One region of the Bacillus sp. 05T21 genome, then DNA from elsewhere that is predicted to be linked to it. Evidence: riboswitches for the same ligand, from Rfam matches in the RefSeq annotation. Region 1 holds a riboswitch; each other region holds the start of a gene.
The links. Region 1 has a riboswitch for S-adenosylmethionine ahead of AC1DKZ_RS19460 (cyclase family protein). Riboswitches for the same ligand answer to the same signal wherever they lie in the genome.

Region 2: linked by a shared signal. The riboswitch ahead of AC1DKZ_RS06150 (YezD family protein) and the one ahead of AC1DKZ_RS19460 (cyclase family protein) in region 1 are both predicted to bind S-adenosylmethionine.
Region 3: linked by a shared signal. The riboswitch ahead of AC1DKZ_RS15955 (bifunctional O-acetylhomoserine aminocarboxypropyltransferase/cysteine synthase) and the one ahead of AC1DKZ_RS19460 (cyclase family protein) in region 1 are both predicted to bind S-adenosylmethionine.
Region 4: linked by a shared signal. The riboswitch ahead of AC1DKZ_RS28835 (methionine ABC transporter ATP-binding protein) and the one ahead of AC1DKZ_RS19460 (cyclase family protein) in region 1 are both predicted to bind S-adenosylmethionine.

Annotation. Positions count from the first base shown of each region.
Region 1 covers NZ_JBFTMD010000011.1:126,220-130,437, reverse strand. The annotation lists gene AC1DKZ_RS19470 (ATP-binding protein) at 1-633, shown strand, start outside; gene AC1DKZ_RS19465 (hypothetical protein) at 863-1,246, shown strand; gene AC1DKZ_RS19460 (cyclase family protein) at 1,272-1,904, opposite strand; SAM riboswitch class I at 1,990-2,102, opposite strand; gene AC1DKZ_RS19455 (PRK06851 family protein) at 2,252-3,361, shown strand; gene AC1DKZ_RS19450 (nucleotidyltransferase domain-containing protein) at 3,475-4,218, shown strand, end outside.
Region 2 covers NZ_JBFTMD010000002.1:238,876-243,093, forward strand. The annotation lists gene cysC (adenylyl-sulfate kinase) at 1-344, opposite strand, end outside; gene sat (sulfate adenylyltransferase) at 357-1,493, opposite strand; gene AC1DKZ_RS06145 (phosphoadenylyl-sulfate reductase) at 1,533-2,237, opposite strand; gene AC1DKZ_RS06150 (YezD family protein) at 2,325-2,468, opposite strand; SAM riboswitch class I at 2,540-2,648, opposite strand; gene lysA (diaminopimelate decarboxylase) at 2,766-4,082, opposite strand.
Region 3 covers NZ_JBFTMD010000007.1:200,311-204,528, forward strand. The annotation lists gene metA (homoserine O-acetyltransferase MetA) at 1-588, opposite strand, end outside; gene AC1DKZ_RS15955 (bifunctional O-acetylhomoserine aminocarboxypropyltransferase/cysteine synthase) at 572-1,870, opposite strand; SAM riboswitch class I at 2,105-2,209, opposite strand; gene AC1DKZ_RS15960 (chloride channel protein) at 2,526-3,755, shown strand; gene AC1DKZ_RS15965 (FMN-dependent NADH-azoreductase) at 3,822-4,218, opposite strand, start outside.
Region 4 covers NZ_JBFTMD010000031.1:17,641-21,858, forward strand. The annotation lists gene AC1DKZ_RS28820 (HXXEE domain-containing protein) at 1-25, shown strand, start outside; gene AC1DKZ_RS28825 (MetQ/NlpA family ABC transporter substrate-binding protein) at 193-1,047, opposite strand; gene AC1DKZ_RS28830 (methionine ABC transporter permease) at 1,069-1,734, opposite strand; gene AC1DKZ_RS28835 (methionine ABC transporter ATP-binding protein) at 1,724-2,743, opposite strand; SAM riboswitch class I at 2,870-2,974, opposite strand; gene AC1DKZ_RS28840 (cysteine hydrolase family protein) at 3,217-3,762, shown strand; gene pruA (L-glutamate gamma-semialdehyde dehydrogenase) at 4,076-4,218, opposite strand, start outside.

The sequences.
Region 1 (4,218 bases):
GGGACAATGTCTACAACAATTGCTCATGAAATTCGAAATCCATTAACAGCTTTAAAAGGGTTTACGCAAATGCAAAAAGAAAGAAACCCTGCTGATACGATGAGCTATGACATTATGTTACAAGAAATTGAAAGGATTAACGGATTTGTTAGTGAATTGATGTTATTAGGGAAACCGAAACCAATAAATTATGAATGGTGTAATATACGAGAAATCCTTTTATATGTTGTCCAGCTAATGGAAAGTTATGCGACTCAATATAAAGTGAAATTTCATTTGCAAGTAGATGGAAATTTACCCGTTATAAATGGTGATGACAAGCAATTAAAACAAGTGTTGTTAAATATCATCAAAAATGGAATTGAATCGATGCCAGGAGGCGGGGATATTCAGATTCTGGCATATGAAAAAGCTGGAGAGAACTTGTGTATTTCTGTTGAAGATCAAGGTATTGGGATAGAAAATGAGAAAATAGAAAAGATCGGAAAAGCTTTTTATACAACAAAAGAGAATGGTACAGGTCTTGGATTAATGATTACATATAAAATTATTGAAGAACATCAAGGGAGTATCGCGATTGAAAGTAGTATGGGGATAGGAACGAAAGTGGAAATTTATTTACCAACAGTGTAGTGCAGTAGACGAAATTATTTTTCAGAAAAGTGTTCTTGTTGTGTAAATATAAACATTTTATAAAATGTTTCAAGAAGGGTTTTTTTTATAAAACACTTCGTTTATAATGGAGGAAAATATCGACATAGAGCTTTTAGCTCGTGTAACGGTTCGGTAGTGTTATGAAAAGAAAAGATGGGGTGCACGCGCATCCTTTTTTCTATGCAGATATGATGAAAGGGGTGGTATGATGGAATTAACATTAAATTCGACTGTATGTTTACACACGATTCAATTTCGAAAAGAGCAAAATAATTATATTGTAAAAGATATAATTACAGGAGAAAAATATGAAATGCCGCCACTTTGGATTGATGCATTGGCAATGATGCGTGACGGTTTTTTATTGGGCGAAATTGAGGCGAAATTAAAAGAAGAGTATCCGGCCGAAGAAGTAAATATATTAGCATTTACGAGGCAACTGTTAGAGCTAGAACTTGTCGGAATGGTAGATGGGGAAGAGATAGCTTGTACAAAGAAGAAAGAGAAAGATTATTTAGCTTGGATACGCCCAAGGGTGGAACAATTCTTTTTTAACTTAAATAAAAAATATAAAAGCAAAGGTCAAAAGTGATCTTTGCTTTTTTTGTAGACCATGTTTAAAAAATAACAGCGAATGCCCTTGCGAAAGCACCGTCACTATTTTTAATTTTTAAAGGTGCTGCTGAGAAAAAGAATCGTTTCGCTTTAATGGCATCTAAGTTTGTTAAGTTTTCAATTAAGTAAATATTATTTCCTAACAGTATGTGATGAATCGGTGATGTTTCTGTCGTTACCTCATCAGGAGAAATAAAATCTAAACCGACAGATTTTACTTTTAATTGAACTAGTTCTTCAGCTAATTCTTCGGAAAGATAAAACGCTTCTTTCTCATAAGCTTCGGTATTCCATTTATTAGATAGATTGGAATGGAAAATGACAATATCACCTTCTTTTATGTCGACAGTATGTAATACTTCCTTAGGTAATTTTCGCTCTTGAACATGAGTCACATCGATAAGGACAGCTTCGCCTACAAATTGATTTAGGGGTAATTGATCAATAGTGGTTGCGCCTGAAATGAAATGAGCAGGCGCATCACAATGCGTACCAACATGAACGACAGAATGAAAATTCGTAACTTGATAACCTGTTTCTTCAACGCTTGTAATGGCTTCTAGTTGGATTTTTGGTGTTCCAGGAAATTGAGACATATTATTTTCAAACGTTTGTGATAGATCAATTACTTTCATTTTACATACCTCCAATATATTTTTTTCAAATAATAAAAAGCCCATCCTTCATAATCAAGAAAGATGAGCTTTACATACTAGTTGAGTTTTATCTTCCAAAATGCAATGCATTTTGCAGGAATTAGCACCTATTCAGTTTGCATAAACTGAGGTTGCTGGGCTTCAAAGGACCGGTCCCTCTGCCTCTCTTGATAAAGGTTTATTCGGTTTTAAATTCGGAATGTTTGTGATATTTAAATTGTAATTCATTTCCTTTTTTCGTGCAATACAAATTAGGTGTTCACCCAAATAAAGTTGCTCGCATATTGTAGCTTATGTAAGTAGACTGTTGCGAAGGAGTGAGTGCAGTGACAGGGAATGTATTGAATTATTATGCTGGTGGCAATACAGCTAGAGGATTTCATAATTTATACGAAGAGAATTTAAAAGGACTAGATAGGTTGTTTATTTTAAAGGGTGGTCCAGGAACGGGAAAATCTTCTTTAATTAAGGCAATAGGTCGTGAATGGGTTGAAAAAGGATATGATATTGAACTTTTGCATTGTTCTTCTGATAATAAGTCAGTTGATGGAGTGATTATTCCGAAATTAAAAGTAGGAATTGTTGATGGAACATCACCGCATGTTATTGAGCCGAAAATGCCAGGAGTTATTGAAGAGTATATAAATTTAGGAGTTGCTTGGGACTCAGATAAATTAAGAAAGCAGAAGTTAGAAATTGAACGGTTTGTATTAGAAGCGGGCAAGGCTTTCAAATCTGCTTACGGATGTTTTAAAGAGGCGTTAGTTATACATGATGAGTGGGAGAAAATATATATTAATAACATTGATTTTAATAAAGCAAATGAACTAACAGAACAGCTAATTCAGAAATTATTTGCAGATAAAAAGGGAGAACAATCGATTGTGAAACATCGTTTTTTAGGAGCTGCTACACCGAAAGGAGCAGTTGATTTTGTTCCTAATTTAACAGAAGGATTACCACATCGTTATTTTATAAAAGGACGCCCAGGTTCTGGAAAATCAACAATGCTTAAAAAGTTATCGAAGGCAGCAGAAGAAAAAGGGTTTGAAGTAGAAGTATATCATTGTGGATTTGATCCAAATAGTCTCGATATGATTATCGTAAGAGAATTGGGATTTGCAATTTTTGATAGTACCGCACCACATGAATATTTTCCAAGTCGCGAAGGTGATGAGATTATAGATATGTATGCTCTTATTGTTAAACCGGGGACGGATGAGAAGTATGCTACAGAAATTCGTGACGTTTCCATTCAATATAAAGCAAAAATGAATGAGGCAATGTCTTTCTTAGCAAAAGCAAAATCAGTTCGTGATAAATTAGAACGAATTTATATTGCTGCTATGGATTTTTCAAAAGTGGATGCATATAAAGAGGAAATTCAAAAAGAGTTTGAACGAATTACTGCTACTGTAATTGAAAATAAAAAATAGGTGCTTTATTGAGCTGTCAGAAATTGTCTGACAGCTGTTTTGGTATATAGTAAAATTAGTCGTATATTTGTCGAATTCCCAGGGAAATAATCAAAAAATGGAGATGGTATGAAATGAGAGAGAAAATTGAATTAGAACTAGAGCGAATTGAAAAAGAGAATGGTGTGAAAATTTTATTCGCTGTGGAATCAGGGAGTCGGGCGTGGGGGTTTCCATCGAAAGATAGTGATTATGATGTTAGGTTTGTTTATATACACCCTGTAGAATGGTATTTATCAATCCATGATAAGCGTGATGTAATCGAATATCCAATTAGTGATGATTTAGACATAAGTGGTTGGGATATTAAAAAGGCTTTGCAACTGTTTGCAAAGTCAAATCCAGCGTTACTCGAATGGATTCGATCGCCGATTTTTTATTCGGAAAACTCGAACCTTCCAGAGCAGCTTCAGCAAATGAGTGAAAAGGATTTTAATCCGAAATCAACGATATATCATTACTTACATATGGCTTCAAAAAACTATCGTGAATTTTTACAAGGTGAAAATGTAAAGTTGAAAAAGTACTTTTACGTATTACGTCCTATTTTAGCTTGTAAATGGTTAGAAGAGAAAGGGACATTGCCCCCAGTAGAATTTGACCGGTTAATTATGGAACTATCAGTAGAGCCTAGTGTATTGAATGAAATTGAAAAGTTGTTAATAAAGAAAAAAGCAGGTACTGAATTGGACGTTGGATTGAAAATTGAGGTGCTAAATCAATTTTTAGAAGAACAAATTAATTATTATCAGCAATATGTGAAAGATATTGAAAAGAGATTAGGGATTGATATTGAGAGTTTGAATACATTATTTCGA
Region 2 (4,218 bases), on a different contig from region 1:
ACTTGTTTTCGGTCTACTCGAAATGGTGAAATAAACGCTGTAAGGACAACAGTTCCTTGATCTACAAATAACTTCGCCACTTCACCAATACGTCTTATATTTTCCATGCGATCACTTTCAGAAAAACCTAAATCTTTATTTAAACCTTGGCGAATATTATCCCCATCTAGCACATAATTTCCGATATTCTTTTCAAACAGTTTGCGAGCAACCGCATTCGCTACTGTAGATTTACCCGAAGCTGATAAACCAGTAAACCAAACTACAAAACTGTGATGCCCATTCTTCACTCTTCTCTCATCTTTTGAAACAGAAGCTGTATGCCAAGTAATATTCGTATCCATCTCATTCTCTCCCTATTCTGTTACTACTTCTTTTTTCAAACCTTTAATTAGCACTTCCACTACTTCTTTACGACTAAATGTACTTGGCGGAATCTCACCATTCCTTAACATTTCTCGTACTTTCGTACCCGATAAGATGACACGGTCTTCTTTTCCATGCGGACATGTTTTCGTTGAAGCCATTGCTTCACATTTCGTGCAGTAAAAACTATGTTCAAAAAATAACGGCGTAATCCCTAACTCTTCTACTGTAAAATTCGTAAAGATTTCCTGCGCTTCATATGTTCCGTAATAGTCCCCTACCCCAGCATGATCACGCCCTACAATAAAGTGGGTACAACCAAAGTTCTTTCTTACTAGTGCATGAAATATCGCTTCCCTTGGTCCTGCGTAACGCATTGCTGCAGGAAATACACCTAAAAAGACACGATCTTTCGGATAATAGTTTTGAAGTAATACTTCATAGCTTTCCATCCTTACATCAGCAGGAATATCATCTGACTTCGTTTCCCCAACGAGCGGATTTAAAAAGAGACCATCTACAATTTCAAGGGCAGATTTTTGAATATACTCATGGGCACGATGTACTGGGTTTCTCGTTTGAAATCCAACTACTGTTTTCCAAGCGCGTTTTTTAAATTCTTCTCTCGTTTCAATTGGATCTAAATGATAAGAAGGAAACGGATTATTTCCAAAGCGTTTTGTAAGAATAATAGCTCCTCCAACGTAAACGTTTGGTCGTTCATATAATTTTTTCACCCCTGGATGTGCTTCATCCGTCGTTTTATATACAAGTAACGCTTCTTTTTCTTTATCTGGTACAAAAATATCTTCTATTTGAATAACACCATATACATTTCCGGCGTTGACAAGTTTTACTTCCTCTCCAACCTGCAGTTTCTCGGCTACTTCTTCTGTTACCGGTAGTGTAATCGGTATACTCCATACGCTACCATTTGCTAAACGAAGCGTTTCTACTACTGAATCATAATCTCTCTCCCCTAAAAATCCTGTAAGAGGGCTATATCCTCCTGTCGCCAAAAGTTCTAAATCACTAAGTGCAATTTTGTCTATCTCGATTTCCTTTACAATGTTCGATATTTCATATGTTTCATCAATGCGGTTTACTAATTCATTTGTTGTACTCATCTTCTTATATCCCTTCTTAGCTTTATTTCAAAATCTATCTCATTGAAAGTGAAGGCCACATTCCGTCTTCATTTTCCCAGCCCATCTTCCATCTCTTGAGTTGCCACCATCACCTACAGGTAATGTACATTTCTCACACCCAATACTCGGATAGCCAACATCATGCAATGGGTTATACGGCAAACTATGTTTATATACATATCGCCAAACTTCTTTCCAAGTCCAATGAATGAGCGGACAAACTTTAATAGATTGAAAACGACGATCTTGATTTATAAACTGTGTATGCTTACGCGTTTCTGATTGTTCCCTTCTTAAGCCTGATATCCACGCTTTTTCCGCTGCTAATGATTTTTCTAACGGTAAAATTTTTCTAATACTACAGCAAAGATTCGGATTACTTTCCCATAACTTCTCTCCATGAAGCTTCGCTTGTTCATCGAGTGTAAGTTCTGGCTGTTTTTCTATAATATTTAATGAAGGAAATCTCTCGCGTACCTTCTTAATTAATTCGTACGTTTCTTGAAAATGAACATTTGTATCCAAAAATACAACTTTAGCAGATGGATTTACTTGGTTTATAAGATGCAATAAAGCCATTCCCTCCACCCCAAAGCTACATGCATATACAATTTCATCTTTATATTCGTTATAAGCCCAACTTAATACTGATAGCGCGCCTTTCGTTTCATCTTCTTTAGAAAATGAAACACTATTTTCTTTCCACGTTTCGTACGTCAACATGTTTTTTCCCCCTGTAAAAGCAAAAAGACGGCTTTAACCTATTAAAAATAGATTAAAACCGCCTCTAGTTTTTCTAGTCAGCGCTTTTTACTTTAAACGAACCTTTTCACTTTTTTCTAATTGAATCACTTTTCCATCTTGCACAACAATTGTAATGGAACCATATTTCATATCAGCAAGCATCGCTTGAATTTTCTCAGATACTTCATCAAAATGCTCCCGTACGCTCACGCAAACAGCCCCCCTTTTTATTCAAAAAAAAATCTTTCCCATTTCGAAAAGACTGTTCGGTAATATATTTTACCTTATCTTTCAAAATGGATTCCATTTTGCTGGATTTAGCACCTTGCTTTCTATAAGCAGGTTGCCGAGCTTCGTAGGGCCAGTTCCCTCAGCTTCTCTTGATAAGCTTTGTATTTGTATTTTATCACAATTCTGATTTTTTTCAATCCTAGTTTTCCGATATATTTAATTATTTTTCTTTTTTTAAAAGGAGTTGCCTTTACTAGACAACTCCTTCTTTCTCATTCACACCAGCTCTTTAATACGTATGCGATCGTTCCCAATGATATTTTCATATGTTTCACGTTCTACGACAATTTGTGACGTCCCGCCTTTTGCAAAGACGACAGCTGGTCTACGAATACGATTATAATTATTCGCCATCGAGTACCCATATGCCCCCGTACAAGAAATTGCTAGTAAATCAGAAGAAGCAACTTGCGGTAAGTTAATATCCCAAATCAGCATATCTCCACTTTCACAGCATTTCCCAGCAATCGAAACGAGTTCCTCATTCTCATCATTCCCTCGATTCGCCAACATCGCCTCATAACGGGCTCCGTATAGAGCTGGTCTTAAATTATCTGTCATTCCACCATCGACTGAAACATATTTCCGAATGCCAGGAATCTCTTTCACCGCTCCGACTGTATAAAGTGTTGTTCCCGCATCACCTACGATACTACGACCTGGTTCAATCCATACTTCTGGAAGCGGATATTCACATAATGTAAATTGTTCTCTTATCGTACTTGTTACAGCGTGCACATACGTTTCAAGTGTTAACGGTGTATCTGAATCCGTATAACGTATACCGAAACCTCCGCCCACATTTAATACTTTCATCACATAATGTGTTCGCTCTCTCACTTCTTCTAAAAATTGGCGGAGTACTTCAATTGCTCGAACAAATCCAGCCGTTTCAAATATTTGTGATCCGATGTGCGAGTGAATTCCTAGCACATTATAATTTGATTTTTGCAAGGCAAGCTCAATTGCTTGCATCGCTTGACCATTTGAAACACCAAATCCAAATTTCGAATCCTCTTGACCTGTTGTTATATATTCGTGTGTATGTGCCTCTACTCCAGGCGTTACACGGATTAATATGTTCACAAATTTCCCATGTTGCATTGCTAAATCGTGCAAGATTTCTAATTCTAAGAAATTATCTACTACAAAACAACCGATATTCGCCTGAAGAGCCATAATCATTTCTTCTTCTGTTTTATTATTTCCGTGAAAATGAATACGCGATGCCGGAAAACCAGCTTGGAGCGCAGTATATAATTCTCCTCCAGAAACAACATCTAAAGACATATTCTCTTCACGAGCTACTCGGCACATCTCCATGCACAAGAACGCCTTGCTTGCATATGCTACTTGATAAGAGAAACCACTTTCTTTAAAAGCACGATGAAACGCGCGGCACTTTCCTCGAATAGACTCTTCATCGTATACATAAAGTGGTGTTCCGTATTGTTTTGCTAGCTGCGTCGTATCGCACCCACCAATTTCTAAGTGTCCTTGCCCATTGATTCGGCTTGTGCCGTGTAAATACATTTAAATTCCTCCCTTATTTCCTCTAAAACTCATAACCCCAATCTTCTATTCATTGCAGCACGCTTTTAGATAGACAAAAAACGCGCGGAACAATGTTCACACGCGTTTCTTATTAGGAAAAATATATATTGAAAAA
Region 3 (4,218 bases), on a different contig from region 1:
TTCTGTATGACGAGAATGCGGAGCAAAAAACACTTCATCAAACCCTTGTAACAATTTCACATGTTGCTCGCGAACCTCATGTTCAAATACACCAAACATTTTTTCCGCAAGAGGATACTTCGGCACACCATAGTGGTAATACAAACCAGCTTGTGCCCCCCAGCAAATATGAAGCGTAGATGTTACATTCGTTTTTGAATACTCCATAATACGTCCAAGCTCTTCCCAATAATCTACTTCTTCAAAAGAAAGAGTTTCAACTGGTGCTCCTGTAATAATGAGTCCATCAAATTTTTCATTCTCAATATCACGGAATGTTTTATAGAAGCTCGTTAAATGATCCTGCGCTACATTGCGAGACAGATGCGATTCCATATGAAGTAAATGAACATCTAATTGCAACGGTGTATTTCCAATTAAACGAAGTAATTGCGCCTCTGTTTCTTGTTTTGTAGGCATTAAATTTAATATAGCAATTTTCAAAGCACGTATATCTTGTGTTACTGCTCGCTCCTTCGTCATTACAAAAATATTTTCCTTCTGCAATACTTTGCGAGCTGGTAAATCTTTATCAATTATGATCGGCATGTTGTTTGCCTCCGACTAGCGCCGCTTCTAAATCTGCAATAATATCAGAAACATCTTCTATACCGACCGATAAACGGATTAAATCAGATGTAACGCCAGCTAAACGCTGATTTTCTGCGCTTAATTGTCTGTGCGTCGTACTAGCAGGATGTATTACACAAGTTCTTGCATCAGCTACATGCGTTACAAGAGTTGCAAGCTTTACATTTGCGATAAATTCTTTCGCTGCTTCTAATCCGCCCTTAATACCAAATGTTAAAACTCCACTAGCACCTTTTTTCAAATACTTTTGTGCTAACGAATAATTTTCATTACTATCTAATCCAGGATAATTCACCCATTCAATGCGATCATGATTAGCAAGCCACTTAGCAACTTCGAGAGCATTTTCACTATGACGCTCCATTCGTAAATGCAATGTTTCAAGGCCAATGTTGCTAATATATGCATTGAATGGGCTCATACAGTTTCCGTAGTCTCTTAATAACTGAACGCGTGCTTTCACAATATACGCTGCTGCTCCAAAATTTTGAACATAGCTTACGCCATGATAACTCGGGTCAGGCTCGACAAGCTCAGGGTATTTTCCATTTGTCCAATCGAAGTTCCCTCCATCTATTACAATCCCACCTAGAGAACTTGCATGGCCATCAATATATTTCGTTGTAGAATGGACAATGATATTTGCCCCATGTTCAAACGCCTGGCATAAATAAGGCGTCGCCAATGTATTATCAACGATAAAAGGTACTTCTAATTCTTTTGCTGCCGCTGAAAGTTCTTTGAAATTCAAAACGTTCATTGCTGGATTTCCTAACGACTCTGCATAAACGAGTTTTGTCTTATCATTAGCAAGTGCCGCAATTTCATCTGCCGTTAAATTAGGATTAAAGAACGTAACATCTATGCCCAGCTTTCGCAAACTCACTCCAAATAAATTAAACGTTCCTCCGTAAACAGTTGAAGAACAAAGTAAATGGTCTCCACTACTGCAAATATTTAAAACCGCAAGCATAATGGCTGCCTGCCCAGAAGCTGTTGCAACAGCCCCTACACCACCTTCTAAATCTGATAACTTCTGCTCAAATGCAGCTAGAGTAGGATTTCCAATACGCGTATATATATATCCTTCTGCCTCTAAATTAAATAGTGCTGCTAAATCATCTGACGTATCATATTTATACGTTGTACTTTGATAAAGTGGCAAAACACGCGTCTCACCATTTTTTGGCGAATAGCCACCTTGCACACAAATCGTTCCTTTCCCCCATGATTCTCCCATCTCTCATTCTCCTTTCTTTTATCCCGCTATTTGCGGGCAGTAAGACTCCCACCTCCAAATTCAGCAAATGCGAGGAAGTTAGGTGGGAGATAACTGCCCGATTGATGAAGGCTAATAATTAGCGGGGGAGGGACAAAACCCCCACTGATTAAAGTTTCACTTTATCCAAAATAAAAAACTGCCCCTTCCCTGAAAACAAGAAAGGAGCAGTTTGAAAACACGCTCTAAGGCTCTTTCTTATCTCTCAGGATTATCACCTGCAGGATTTGGCACAATTCCGTTATACGGCTGTTGCCAAGGTTTCATCGGGCCTGTCCCTCCACCTTTTCTTGATAAGACTATGCAATTACCGTTGATTTTATAGCAATAATTTCCTGATGTCAAATAGTTTTTCTGAATGTTCTAAATTAAATGCAAGGAATTTAATACAAACAATAAAAGAAATATATTCCATATTCATTTGAAAAAGACCTTTTAAAAACTCCAATCCATATATAGAATTAAATAAGTGGTTTAACCGCGTTGGTTTCAAATTTTCATGAGATCCCGATATATTGAATAAGCCACCCCCTCAAAAAGATACTATATATATATTCAATTCACACTAGCATATTTAATCCTTTCTACATGAAAATTTACATAACGGAGGTACAACATGACAAATAAAAAGGACATGCACCATATACTCGTCCTATATGGCATTCTTTTAGGCTCTATAGTCGGAGTCACGGTCTGGTCATTTTTAGTCACAATAAATATCGGAATTCACTTTATTTGGGGATACTTACCTACTCTTTTCTCTTCTCCCCCTTATTACACCATTTGTGTAACAATCATCGGTGGTATCCTCGTTGGTTTAACACAAAAATACTTCGGTACATATCCACGTCTTATGCCCGAAGTGATGGCTGAATATAAAAAAACAGGTAGAATTGAATACCGTTTTGTACATAAAGCTACTTTAACTGCGATTATCGTTTTAATATTTGGAGCAAGTTTAGGACCAGAAGCTGCACTTGTTGGAATTATCGGTGGACTTTGTACATGGGTAGGAGATCGCTTTAAATTTGCTTTAAAGGGAATGAATGAACTAACAGAGGTTGGAATTGGTGCCACTTTAAGTGTTATTTTTAATGCACCATTATTCGGTTATTTAGCTCCGAATGAAAATGAGGGTGAACAAATTAATGAATTTTCGAAAGGAAAAAAAGCAATTGTATATTTAGCTACCACTTTTGCCGGTTTTTCCGTTTACTTATTGCTTAGTAAACTCGATAATCGTGGATCCTTTATTGTTGATTTTGGGGAAGGGTCTCTTGCTCTTAATGAATGGATCGCCTTTCTACCACTTGCTAGCATTGGTGCTATAGTTGGTTTCTTTTATTTCAAATTAGAATTCACATTAGAGAAATTAATCCACCCCTTCAAAGAATACAAGGTATCACTTGGAATTATAGGCGGTATTTTATTAGGAATTACAGGAACTTTTCTTCCTTACACGTTATTCTCAGGGGAACATCAATTAAAAGATTTAGTCGTTGAATGGAGCCATTTATCCTTCTGGGTACTACTTCTTTCAGGAATTTTAAAATTATGTATTACTGCCGTTTGTTTAAATACGGGTTGGCGCGGCGGACATATTTTCCCAATTATATTTGCTGGATCAAGTATCGGATATGCTATAGCTTCTATTATCCCTATAGATCCAATAGCTTCTGTAGCCATCGTCACGACAGCTATTTCAAGCTATGCATTAAGAAAACCAATAGCTATAACATTACTATTACTCATGTTTTTCCCGCTCAATTTATTATTACCGATGCTCGGGGCAGCCGCGATTGGGAATGCATTTCCGCTTCCTAAACATAACGAAACTACAAATTAATATAAAAAAACAGCATTAACATGTAAATGTTAATGCTGTTTTTTCGAGTGGCGATTATAATTTTAATTAAAATTTGCTTGCTACTTTAGCTGCTTCTTCAAGACCTGCAGTAATGATTTCTTCTGCTTTATCTGGGAATTGGTTATGTCCCTCGATAATTACCGTTTCCATGTTTGTTGCACCGAAGAAGCCCATCATGCTCGCTACATATTTTACAGCCATTTCCATTTCAGCTGCTGGTCCTTCAGAATATACGCCGCCGCGTGCATTTAATAATGCAATCTTCTTATCTCCAATAAGCCCAACTGGACCTTCTGTTGTATATTTAAACGTTTTACCAGCACGGTTTAAATAATCAATATACGTGTGTAATACGGCCGGAATCGTTAAGTTCCATAATGGGAAACCGAAAACTACTTTATCAGCTTCTAAGAATTGATTTAAATACTTATCAGCAACTGCT
Region 4 (4,218 bases), on a different contig from region 1:
ATTATTAGCCAGCTGCTTTAATTAAAAAAAGACCAGGAAAACTCCTGGTCCATCACTCTACTTAACAAACATTGGATTCTATGTTATACAAAATTGGAAGGTACAGAATTAGGGTTTTGTTTGTTAAGTAGATTATATGTTGAACGAGCTAACAGCGGAGGGGTTCCTACTGCTAGTCCGTTAAACTCAATATTATTTTGCGATTTTTGCAAGCTCATCAAGTGAAAGATCTACTGAAATTGAACCATCATTCGTTTCTTTCTTAATTGCATCTGTTACTTCTTTTGAATGATACAATTCAATTACTTTTTTCAGCGTTGGATCATCTTTGTCTTTCGTACGAGCTGCGAAAATATTAATATAGGCCTTTGCATTTTCATTCTTTGGATCTTCTAAGAAAATAGGATCCTTCGCTGGATCTAATCCAGCTTGACCAGCAACACCGTTATTAATAACTGAAGCTGCTACATCTTTTAATACACGAGGTGTTTGCTGTGCGATAACCGGTGTGATTTTTAACTTCTTCGGATTTTCAGCGATACCGCTTGGATCCCCAAATAGACCAAAATCTTTCTTAAGCTTTAATAATCCAGCTGCATCAAGAAGTTTTAATGCACGTGCTTGGTTCGTTGGATCATTCGGAATAGCAATTTCCGAACCATCTGGGATTTCATTTGCTTTCTTATATTTTTCAGAGTATAAGCCCATCGGTGCAATTTGCGTTGTACCAACAGCTGTAATATCTAACTTATGCTCCTTTTTAAATTGCTCTAAGAAAGCGATGTGCTGGAATGAGTTTAGTTCAATATCTCCATCAGCTAACGCTTTGTTGGGTGTTGTGTAATCAGAGAACTCAACCAGTTTAATTTTAATCCCTTCTTTTTCAGCTTTTTTCTTTAAAATTTCCCAAACGTCTCCATCTGTTCCAGTTACACCGACGCGAACTACTTTCTCTTTCGCTCCTGCACCTGTGTCTCCACCTGAGCAGCCGCTTAACGCTGTAATTCCTACGATCGCTGATAATGCAAATGCTAAAATTTTCTTCATTTTCTTTTCCCCTCTTCCTTTTTATGATCTGCGTAAAAAAACTTTCGCAAAGTAGTTCCCTAAATTTTGAGCTACCTGTACAAGAATAATAAGTAAAACGACCGTTACAAACATAACTGACGTATCAAAGCGTTGATAACCATATGTCATTGCTAAGTCACCAAGACCGCCACCACCGACAAGCCCAGCAACTGCAGAAAATTCAATTAAACCAACCGTCATAAACGTGACACCTAAGATCAATGGTGCTAAAGCTTCTGGTACGAGGATTTCAAAAACAATTCTAAGTGGTGAAGCGCCCATTGCTTGTGCTGCTTCAATTACCCCTTTCGGAACGGAAACAAGATTTGTTTCAACCATTCTAGCAATACCAATTGATGCAACTAACGTCATTGGGAAGATTGCTGCAGCCGTTCCAATCGTCGTTCCAATAACACTTCTTGTTAGTGGGCTTAAAGCTACTAAAAAGATAATGAATGGAACCGGACGAATTGTATTAATTATGATATTAAGAATAGAAAAGACCCATTTATTTTCTAAAAAATTTCCTTTTCTCGTTACATACAATAGTAAACCTAGAGGTATACCAAGAATTGTAGCGAATATAAGGGTTACAATTACCATTAAAAGGGTATCCCCCGTCGCATCTAATATGCGAGGCCAAAATATACTCCAATCAACTCGCATGAGCTTCTACCTCCTTCAGCTGCACTTGCAGTCTTAGATGTTGTAATGCTTTTTGAATTTCTTTCTGTTCACCTTGTAGCTCTACAAGAAGATTTCCAAATAGCACATTTTGGAGTTCAATAATATTTCCATAAAGAACATTTACATCGACGTTATAGTTTTTCGCAATATATGATAGTACAGGCTGCCCTGTCTCTTCCCCAGTAAAAGTCAGGCGATAAATCTGACCTCCGTTTTGAATTTTCGCTAGAACACTTTCTGGTAAGTGATCATTAATAACAGAGCGTACAAAATTTTGAGTGGTCTTTGTTTTTGGTTGTGTGAAAACGTCAAACAGTTTTCCTTCTTCAATTACTTTTCCTTTTTCCATAACGGCTACACGGTGACAAATCTCTTTCACAACGTGCATTTCATGTGTAATAAGTAGAATCGTTAAATTGTACTCTCTATTTACCTTCTTTAATAAATTTAAGATTTCTGTCGTTGTTTCCGGATCTAAAGCTGATGTTGCCTCATCACATATGAGAATATCCGGTGATGTCGCAAGTGCTCTTGCAATCCCAACACGCTGCTTTTGCCCACCTGATAACTGTTCTGGATAATAGTTCGCTTTATCTTCTAAACCAACAAATTTTAGTAGTTCATTCACTCTTTCTTTTATCTCATTCTTCGGCAATTTCGCTAACCTTAATGGATAAGCAATGTTCCCAAACACCGTTCTTGAATTAAATAGATTAAAACTTTGGAAAATCATCCCAATTCTTTGTCTTAGTTTCCGTAATTCTTTCGCCGATAATGATGTAATATCTTTATCATCTATTGAAATTGTTCCTGCAGTTGGTCTTTCTAACATATTTACTAAACGTAATAACGTACTCTTTCCAGCACCACTAAATCCGATAATGCCAAAAATTTCGCCCTTTTCAACTGACAGCGTTACATCCTCAACCGCATGAACAGATTGCCCACCTGATTCATATACTTTACTTACATTGTTAAAAGAAATCATTTTCTTCCCTCCTATATGCTGTAAAAACTTGAAGTAGAGCTTTCGAGGTAAAATAAAAAGTGCTCTCCTTCTTATCAGTAATAAAAGATAAGAAGGAGAGCACTTTTATATGTACTCATTCACATCTTCTCATCTTCCAAGCCTTTATAGGCTTGCTGGAGTTAGCACGGTATTAAAAAATCCGTTGCTGAGGTATCGTAGGGCCAGTCCCTCCACCTCTCTGGATAAGAGTGTATCGATTTAATTGTCGTTTAATTAAGTCTTATTATAGAACTCAGAATAATGAGAGTCAATACAATTTTTAGAAAAAACATTAATTATTTCTCTATTTAAATTTTTAAATAAGAAGTAACAATACAATAGTGATTTTTAAAGTTATGTAAAATCCTTCTCACTCATACTTTTAAAAAGGAGAATCTTCTCTACTCATTGAATAACATTATTTGAATATGAAATCGGAGGAAGATAGATATATGAAAACAGCTCTTTTGCTCGTCGACATTCAAAATGATTATTTTCCAAGCGGAATGATGGAATTACGTAATCCAGTAGAAGCAAGTGAATATGCTAGTCAGCTACTACAACATTTTAGAATAAGAAACGAACCTATTTTTCATATCCAACATGTAGCTATAAAAGATAGCGCTACCTTTTTCCTACCCAATACAGAAGGTGTCCATATTCACGAAAATGTCCGTCCACTTAGAGAGGAAACCGTTATCCTTAAACATTATCCAAATAGCTTCCGAGAAACTGATCTTCTAGAACAATTACAACGTTCAGGAATTGAGCACGTCGTAATATGCGGGATGATGACCCATATGTGTATTGATGCTACAGTAAGAGCTGCTTTTGATTTTGGCCTTCACTGTACCGTAATACACGATGCTTGTGCTACAAAAGATCTTTCATTTAAGAATGCTACTATACCAGCTGTTTATATTCATAATACAATTTTGGCGAGTTTAAATGGAGTATACGCAAATATAATGAGTACAGAAGAGTTTTTAGCGACCTAAAAAAAAACACTCCTTTCAGTTAGCAAAGCCGAAAGGAGTGTTCTCTTGTCTAACCATAGATTTTCTTTCAAATTGTATTATACAGGAAATCCTCAAAATGAATACTAAAAAATATGACTAATAAGTCAATTTTTCTCGTTGTTTTGTTTCTATTTACATGTTTATCCCGATATTAATAGGGTTTAGCTAGTTCTAACCACCAAATAGTAATATATGGTAATACCTTTCGATTCAAATTAACTAACTCCTATTATAGAGAGTTTCTCAAAAAGAAGAGATCTTCACAGACTGTGAAGATCTCTTCTACTATTTCTTATAAAGTTTCAGAAGTAGTTTTTGCTTGCATGTGAAGTGCTAAGTAGTCAGGACCACCAGCTTTAGAGTCTGTACCAGACATGTTAAAGCCACCGAATGGTTGGTAACCTACGATTGCACCAGTACATCCACGGTTGAAGT